2 regions of the Agrobacterium sp. 16-172Ci genome follow, and region 2 is predicted to be linked to the other one. Evidence: predicted binding sites of a transcription regulator. Region 2 holds the regulator's gene; the other holds the start of a gene.
The links. Region 2 encodes LexA, which represses DNA repair genes until DNA is damaged. Its sites were predicted from a motif close to TGTTCNNNNTGTGTTCNG; they were not measured.

Region 1 (4,179 bases), on a different contig from region 2:
AGCCGTCGACCACATTCAGAATGAAGACGGAGCGCCATTCCTGGCCTTTTGCCGAATGGATGGTGGAGAGGCTGAGATAATCCTCGTCAAGCAGCGGCACGCCGGCCTGATCGCTGGTGGCGTCGGGCGGATCGAGCGTCAGCTCGGTCAGGAAGCGCTCGCGTGAGGGGTAGCCGCCGGCGATCTGCTCGAGCTGGAGCAAATCGGCCTTGCGGGTGTCCGCATCCTCATGGATGCGTTCCAGATGCGGTTCGTACCACAGTCGCGCCTGCCCGATCTGGCCCGGCCAGTCGTTCGGCGCCTGTCGCAGGCCCACCAGCATTTGCGTGAAGGTCGTCCAGTCGTCGCCGGTCTTCGGCGGCGGCGGAATTTCGGCAAGGGCAAGCAGCGGCTCGGGGTCTGTCGCAATCGCATCGAGAATATTGCCGGCCTTCTTCGGGCCGATGCCGGGCAGCATATGTAGCAGCCGAAAACCGGCGACGCGGTCGCGCGGGTTCTGCGCGAAACGCAGCACGGCCAGCATGTCCTTCACATGGGCGCTGTCGAGGAATTTCAGGCCGCCGAATTTGACGAAGGGGATGTTGCGGCGGGTCAGTTCCACCTCGAGCGGGCCGCTATGGCTGGAGGTGCGGAACAGCACGGCCTGCTGTTTCAGCGTCATGCCGGTTTCGCGGTTGGCGAGAATCTGGTCGATGATGAAATTCGCCTGTTCGGTCTCGTCCTTCACCGTCACAAGCTTCGGGCGCTCCAGCGACTGCCGCTCGGTCCAGAGGTTCTTGGTGAACCGCTCGCGCGCCAGATCGATGACGCCGTTGGCGGCCGCCAGGATCGGCTGCGTCGAGCGATAGTTGCGGTCAAGCGTGATGATGTCGGCGGCAGGGCTGAAGGAAGCCGGAAAATCGAGGATGTTTCGCACCGTCGCCGCCCGAAAGGAATAGATCGATTGCGCATCGTCACCCACCACGGTCAACCCGCGGCCACCGGGCTTGAGCGCCATCAGCACCGAAGCCTGAAGCCGGTTGGTATCCTGATATTCGTCGACCATCACATGGTCGAAGCGGTTGCCGATATCGTCTGCAAGAACGGGGTCGCTGACCATCTGGGCCCAGTAGAGCAGAAGATCGTCGTAATCGAGCACGTTCTGGACCTGCTTGGCCTCGACATAGGCTGCAAACAGCTCTTTCAGTTCACTCTCCCAGTTGGCGACCCAGGGATAATGCTGGCGCAATATCTCCTTGAGCGGCGTCTGGGAATTCACCACGCGCGAATAGATCGCAAGACACGTACCCTTCGTTGGAAAGCGGCTTTCGGTTTTGGAAAAGCCCAGCTCATGCCGTGCGAGGTTCATCAGGTCGGCGCTATCCTCGCGGTCGTGGATGGTGAAATCGATGTTAAGCCCGATCTGCTCGGCATAGATGCGCAACAGGCGCGCGCCGATGCCGTGAAACGTACCGGACCAGGCCAGCGCGTCTGTCATGATTGCCGAATTCGCCCCGATAACGTGTTTGCAGATACGCTCGACCCGTCGCGACATTTCCGTGGCGGCACGTCTGGAAAACGTCATCAGCAGGATGCGGCGGGGATCGGCGCCATTCACAATCAGATGCGCAACACGGTGGGCGAGCGTATTGGTCTTGCCCGAACCGGCCCCGGCGATGATCAGCAGCGGCCCAGCCGTGTGCCCGTCTGCCAGCCCAACGCCATGCTCCACCGCCCTGCGCTGCTGTTCGTTGAGCTTTTCCAGATAGGCAACCGCCATGCCAGCAATCCTTAGATAACCTGCCTGTCCTCACCGGTGAGAACCTTCTTGTTCAGAGATGGCAGTCGTCGGAATGTCCGGCCATTGTCTGCCCTGTCGTCGCAATGATTAGCAAAGACTCAAACAGCAATCCAGAACAAATGCTGAACGCATTGTTCCGGTGGTTTGCGCGCAGTCGGTGGTGAGATTTGTCGGCCCAAAAGGTCGCCCGTCCCCTGCCTGCGATTGGCCGCTGCCGGGCAGGCGAAATCCCCGAAATTGCGCCACGGGAGAAGGCGGGGCGGCCGTGGATGGGCCGCCCGGTGTTGCCGTCGGGCGGTGATCGTTACAGGAAACTGCTTTCGAACAGCTCGCCTGAATAGGCCGAATGGGTAACGCCTGCTTCAAGATCGGCCTTGGTCAGCTCATCGACAAAATCGCCGTTCTGCATGACCAGCACCCGGTCGCACATATGGGCGATGACCGCGAGGTCGTGGCTGACGAGAACGAAGGTGAGGTCGCGTTCTTCGCGCTGGTCGGCAAGCAGGTTCAGGATTTCCGCCTGGATGGAGACGTCGAGCGCGGATGTCGGCTCGTCGAGCAGCAGGATCGGCGGTTCGAGGATCAGCGCGCGGGCGATTGCCACGCGCTGGCGCTGGCCGCCGGAAAGTTCATGCGGGAAGCGCTCGGCGAAATGTGCGGGCAAGCCCACCTGTTGCAGGGCGGCAGGCACTTTCGACCAGCCATCGCCAAGTCCCATGGCGCGGATCGGTTCGGCGAGAGCCCGGCCGATGCGGTGGCGCGGGTGCAGCGAACCGTAGGGGTCCTGAAACACCATCTGCGCCAGTTTCAGTTCGTCGCGACTGCGGGTCTTGCCGACCGGTTTACCGTTAAAGCTGATGGAGCCGGTCCAGCCGGCCTCCAGCCCCGCCAGCGACCGCAACAAGGTCGACTTGCCGCAGCCGCTTTCGCCGACGATGCCGAGCGTTTCACCCCTGTTGACCGTGAGGCTGACGCCGCGCACGACGTGATTGCGGTTTTCCTTTGCGCCATAGACGACGTCGAGCTTGTCTACCGTGATCATCGCATCACCTCCGCATCGATGGCCTGACGGTCCAGCACCTTAAGACGCCGCACCGGATTGCGGGGATCGGGCATCGCCGCGATCAGGCCCCGCGTATAGGGATGTTGCGCATCCTCCAGCTTCGTCAGCGTTTCCACGACGCGCCCGCCATACATGACCAGCACGCGCTCGCAGAAGGCCGCGACCATGCGGATGTCATGGCTGATGAGGATCAGGCCGGAATTATTCTCCCGCACCATCTCGTCCAGAAGCAAAAGCACATCCTTGCGAACGCTGACATCGAGGGCCGAGGTCGGTTCGTCGGCAATGACCAGCTTGGGCTTTGCGAGCAGCATCATGGCGATCATCACGCGCTGGCCCATGCCGCCCGATATCTGGTGCGGATAAAGCGCCATCACGCGGTCGGGATCGTTGATGCGCACGCGCAGCAACATGTCGCGTGCTGCATTCCTGGCCGCCTTTCCGGTCAGCGCCAGATGCAGTTCGGCGGCCTCCGCCACCTGCTTTCCGATGGGCAGCACCGGGTTCAGCGAATAACGCGGGTCCTGCATGATAAGCGCCATCTCGCTGCCGCGGATCGCGCCCATCTGCCGCTCGGATTTTTCGAGCAGCGGCTCGGACAGGAAATCCATCCGCTCCGCTGTCACCGTGGCGCTTTTCGGCAGGAGCCGCATGGCGGCCCGGCCGGTGGTGGATTTTCCCGAGCCGGACTCACCGACGATGCCGACCCTTTCGCGCCCGACGTCGAAATTGACGTTGGACACGGCCGGGATGGTGTTGCGGCCGAAACGGACATTGAGGTCGCGGACCGAAAGGATGGGGGAGCTATCAGGAACGGGCATGACGCGGATCCAGAAGGTCGCGCAGCGTATCGCCGGCGATGTTGAAGGCAAGGCTCGTCAGCAGGATGGCGATACCGGGCATGACGGCGACCCACCAGTAGTCGAGCATGAACTTGCGGCCGCTGGAGATCATCGCGCCCCATTCCGGCAGCGGCGGCTGGGCTCCGAGACCAAGGAAGCCGAGTGAAGCGGCCGTCAGGATGATGCCGGCCATGTTCAGCGTCAGGCGAACGATGACCGAGGGAATGCACATCGGCGCAATGTACAGAAACAGGATGCGCAGCGGCGAGGCGCCATAGAGACGGGCGGCGGCGACGTAGTCTGTATTGCGCACGACAAGCGCTTCCGCACGGGCAAGACGCGCAATCGGCGGCCATGCCGTCAGCGAGATCGCGATGATCGCCGTACCGAGGCCGGCGCCCATGGCGGCCGCAAAGGCAAGCGCCAGCACGAGCGAGGGGAAGGACAGGACGATATCGGTCGCGCGCATCAGGATCGCGTCGGTTCGTCCGCCG
Region 2 (4,179 bases):
GGAAATCATGGGTCCGAGCTTTCAGATGTCTTTTGCCGCGACCATCGCGCTCGTCGCCTCCTATGCCGCCTGGAGCCGCTGGCGTATCGATCGCGAGCGTCTGTTCATCGGACGCAAACCGGCATGGATGACGGTGGCGCAAACGGCGGGCGCCATTATCGGCGGTGTCATCACGACGTCGCTGATCGGTGGTCTTTCGACGGCGATCTATTCGGTCGAGCATTTTCAGCGTGTCACCACCTATGGACTTTTCGCCAATCTGGCCGCCATGTCGCTGATCGTCATGCCTTTCGGCCTTGTCGCCATGCTGCTGATGCCTTTCGGGCTGGACGCACCATTTCTGAAGGTCATGGGATACGGCATGGCCCTCGTCATCGAGGTTGCGCAGGAGGTGGCGTCCTGGGGCGGAAGCGCTGCGACGGGCCGGCCGCACGGGTGGTTTCTGGGGCTCGCCTCGGCTGGTTTTCTGCTGCTGACTTTGCTGCGCAGCCGGCTTGCGCTTCTGGGCATGCCGCTTCTATTCCTCGCCTTCGGCCTGTCATCCGCCACGGCCTATCGCGATCCGCCCGATTTGCTTGTTCACGAGGATGGCGAGCTGGTGGCATTGCTGGAAGACGGCAAAGCCTACACGACGAAGGCTCAGCCGCAGGGTTTCGTTTATGGCCAGTGGCAAAGGGCGCTGCTTTTGCCGGAACAGCCTGTGCCGCCGGTCTTTCTAAAGAGCGAGGCTACGGCAAAAACCGTGGCTTTGGCCCCGAGGGCGAAGCTTGATCCGCAAGAGATGAGTGCAGTTGCACGGCAGATGACAGCGGCCTTGAGAGACGCCGAGCCCGGTGTTTTCACCTGCAGCAAAGGCACATGGTGTGTTGCGCGCGCGGGAAGCGGCGAATGGATCATCGTTCTGGAAGATGGCCGCTTTGCCGGAAAGGCTTGCGATATCGCCGATATCATTATCGTCTCCCGCAGAACGTCCTTCTCCCAATGCCGCTCGGGTGCACTTCTGCTGAACCGGGATATCCTGCGACGGATCGGTTCGCTGGAAATGGACTTCGCCGGCAACGAGCAGGCAGCGGTCGTCGGCAGGCTGCGCGCCGCAATCGCCGGCATGGACAGGCCCTGGAGCGAACATCGCTATTACGACTGGAAAAGCGGCCGTTTCGATCACGACGTGCCTGATGCCATCATGCGGTTGCTGGCGGCATCGCAATAAAGTGCCGCCAGCATGGACCGTCAGGGCTTGATGCGCAGATCCGCGGTCAATTCGCCGATCCCGCTAATTTCCTCTTCATGCGCCGCATCGCGCCAGACTTCCTTCAGTCCGGCCTCGTACCATTCGCGCATCGCGGGAAGGGCGAGCAGCCGGTCGCAATAGGCTTTCGCCGCGGGCGAAAGTTCCGCGCCATAAGTCTGGAAACGAAATGCCACCGGGCAGAAGAAGGCATCGACCGCCGTGAATTTCTGGCCGGCAAGAAAAGGCCCGCCGAATTTCGCGAGGCCTTCGCTCCACAGCGTATCGATGCGCTTTATATCGGCCGCAAGCCCGGTATCGCCACCCTTCGGCTTTACCCGAATGCCGACCGACATCGGGTAGAGATTGCGCAGCGAGGAAAAGCCCGCATGCATTTCGCTCGCCGCCGAACGTGACCAGGCCCGTGCCTGCTTGTCGGTCGCCCAGACGCCCTGGTGTCTTTCCGCCAGATATTCGGCGATCGACAGCGATTCCCAAACCGTCACGCCCTCATCGACAAGGCAGGGCACCTTGCCGGTCGGCGAGAAGGTGGAGAAGGAAACGCCTTCTCCGAACGGAACGAGTTTTTCATCGAAGGCGATGCCGAGCGTGCGCATCAACACCCAGGGCCGTAGCGACCATGAGGAGTAATTCTTGTTGGCGATATAAAGATCGTACATGACATGTTTCCCCGATATGACGCGCATTTCTATACCGGCGGATGGCCTTTGGAATATTGCAAATAATCCATGGCTCCCATAAGCCGCGTTGATGAATGGGAAGGTGAGGGAAGGGAGAAGGAGGCATATCCACGTCACCGCCCGGAGATGAGGGCGAAACACACCCTCTCTTTACTTGCGCAGGGCCGAATTGTTCCAGGGAACAAGCCAAGATGCCTCAAAGGGAGCGTCCTCTTCTCGATGACGCCCCTGGCGAAAAAAGGCGGGCTGCCAATTAATGATAACGGCGGATCAGCCCCACGAGCTTGCCCTGGATTTTCACCCGGTCCGGTCCGAAGATGCGGGTCTCATAGGCGGGGTTGGCGGCTTCCAGAGCGATGGACGCTCCCTTGCGGCGGAAACGCTTGAGGGTCGCTTCTTCATCATCCACCAGTGCCACGACGATGTCGCCCGGATTGGCCGTGTTGCCGTTGCGGATGATGACGGTATCGCCATCAAAAATGCCGGCTTCGATCATCGAGTCGCCCTTGACCTCAAGAGCGTAATGTTCGCCCGAGCCGAGCATGTCGACCGGCACGGCCACATCATGGGTGTTGTTCTGGATGGCGGAAATCGGCACACCGGCGGCGATGCGGCCCATGACCGGCACGGTGGCGGCGCCGGCGAAATCATTAGTGGGCGCCTTGGGGGCAGGGGCCGGCTCCGGCGTCTTCGGTTTGCCGAGGCTGCCTTCGATGACGCTCGGCGAGAAGCCGCGCTGCGGCCTTGCACCCGGCGCATAGGCCTCCGGTAGCTTGATGACTTCCAGCGCCCGCGCCCTGTTAGGTAGCCGGCGAATAAAGCCGCGCTCCTCGAGTGCCGTGATCAGCCGGTGGATGCCGGATTTGGATGCAAGATCGAGTGCGTCCTTCATTTCATCGAAGGAGGGCGGCACGCCGGACTCTTTCATTCTTTCATGAATGAAGAGAAGCAATTCCTGCTGTTTGCGCGTGAGCATGAGGAAAACACCCTTGAGAATCGTCGTTGAAGTCGCGAAACAAATACAGAACGAACACTATATGTTCCATATGTGTTCCGCAATCCCCTAAAACTTCGTGAAGGGTGCATCGCAGATCGTGATTTGATCGTCGAAACTATCAACAAAGCAGATCTAACGATGTGTGCCGCATCTTGAATACCAGAAACCACCGATCGGAGAGACCCGGCCGGTGGTTTCTGGCTGCCGTTTGCTACGGCTCTTATATCAGTAGATCGTGAGCGCAGGAATGAAGCTGACCGCGATGAGGAGCAGCATCGCCATGGTGAAGAACGGCCACAATTCCTTCGTCGTCGCGCCGAGCGGCGCTCTGGCTATGGAGGACGAGATGAAGAGTGTGGTGCCGATCGGTGGCGTATAGAGCCCGATACCGAGATTGATGACCATCATCATGCCGAGCTGCACCCGGTCGAGCCCGATCATATCGGCGAGCGGCACGAAGATCGGTCCGAGCAGCAGGATCGACGGCGGCAGATCGAGCGGCATGCCGATGATCAGCATCAGGATGTTCATCATGAGAATGATCAGGATCGGGTTGGAGATATTCTCGGCCACCCAGGTGGCGAAATGCTGGGGCGCCTGATCGAAGGTCAGCACCCAGCCCACCGCCGCACTGCCCATGATGACCAGCATGACGACGCCGGTTGCGGAACCAGCTTCGACGAAATTGTCGCAGAAACGCTTCCACGTCAGATCGCGATAAAAGAAGATGCTGAGCACGAGCGAATAGACGACGGAAAGAACGGCCACTTCGGTTGGCGTTGCAAAGCCGAAGCGGAGGCCGAGGATGATCAGGATCGGCAGGAGGATCGCCGGCAGGCTGCGGAATGCAAGTAGCGCCAGATCGCGCTTGCGGATGCTTTCGTCACGCACCGCATAACCGCGCCGCACGGCAATGGCCCAGCAGACGAAGATGAAACCGGCGGCCATGAGCAGGCCCGGCAGAATGCCGGCGATGAACAGATTGGCGATGCTGACGCCGCTGACCAATGAATAGAGGATCATCGGGATCGACGGCGGAATGAGCACGTCGATGACCGCTGAGGTGGCATTGTTGGCCGCACAGAGGGGAGCGGGGTAGCCTTGGCGCTTTTGCCATGGAATGAGCACCGAACCGAGTGCGCTCGCATTGGCGACCGCGGAGCCGGACACGCCGCCGAACACGACCGACGAAATGACGGTGGTGGAAAGCGGGCCGCCGCGCCAGCGCTGCATGGCCTTGGAGGCGAGTTCCA

Region 1: a site for LexA is predicted at 1,892-1,909, ahead of ACQZ40_RS07930 (ATP-dependent helicase). Genes of this name have one in related genera too.

What each region holds. Positions count from the first base shown of each region.
Region 1 is NZ_JBNWBW010000005.1:103,003-107,181, forward strand. Features, by position in the region: gene ACQZ40_RS07930 (ATP-dependent helicase) at 1-1,759, opposite strand, end outside; gene ACQZ40_RS07935 (ABC transporter ATP-binding protein) at 2,085-2,822, opposite strand; gene ACQZ40_RS07940 (ABC transporter ATP-binding protein) at 2,819-3,664, opposite strand; gene ACQZ40_RS07945 (ABC transporter permease) at 3,651-4,179, opposite strand, start outside.
Region 2 is NZ_JBNWBW010000003.1:12,440-16,618, reverse strand. Features, by position in the region: gene ACQZ40_RS04805 (ComEC/Rec2 family competence protein) at 1-1,210, shown strand, start outside; gene ACQZ40_RS04800 (glutathione S-transferase family protein) at 1,231-1,908, opposite strand; gene lexA (transcriptional repressor LexA) at 2,183-2,905, opposite strand; gene ACQZ40_RS04790 (TRAP transporter large permease subunit) at 3,152-4,179, opposite strand, start outside.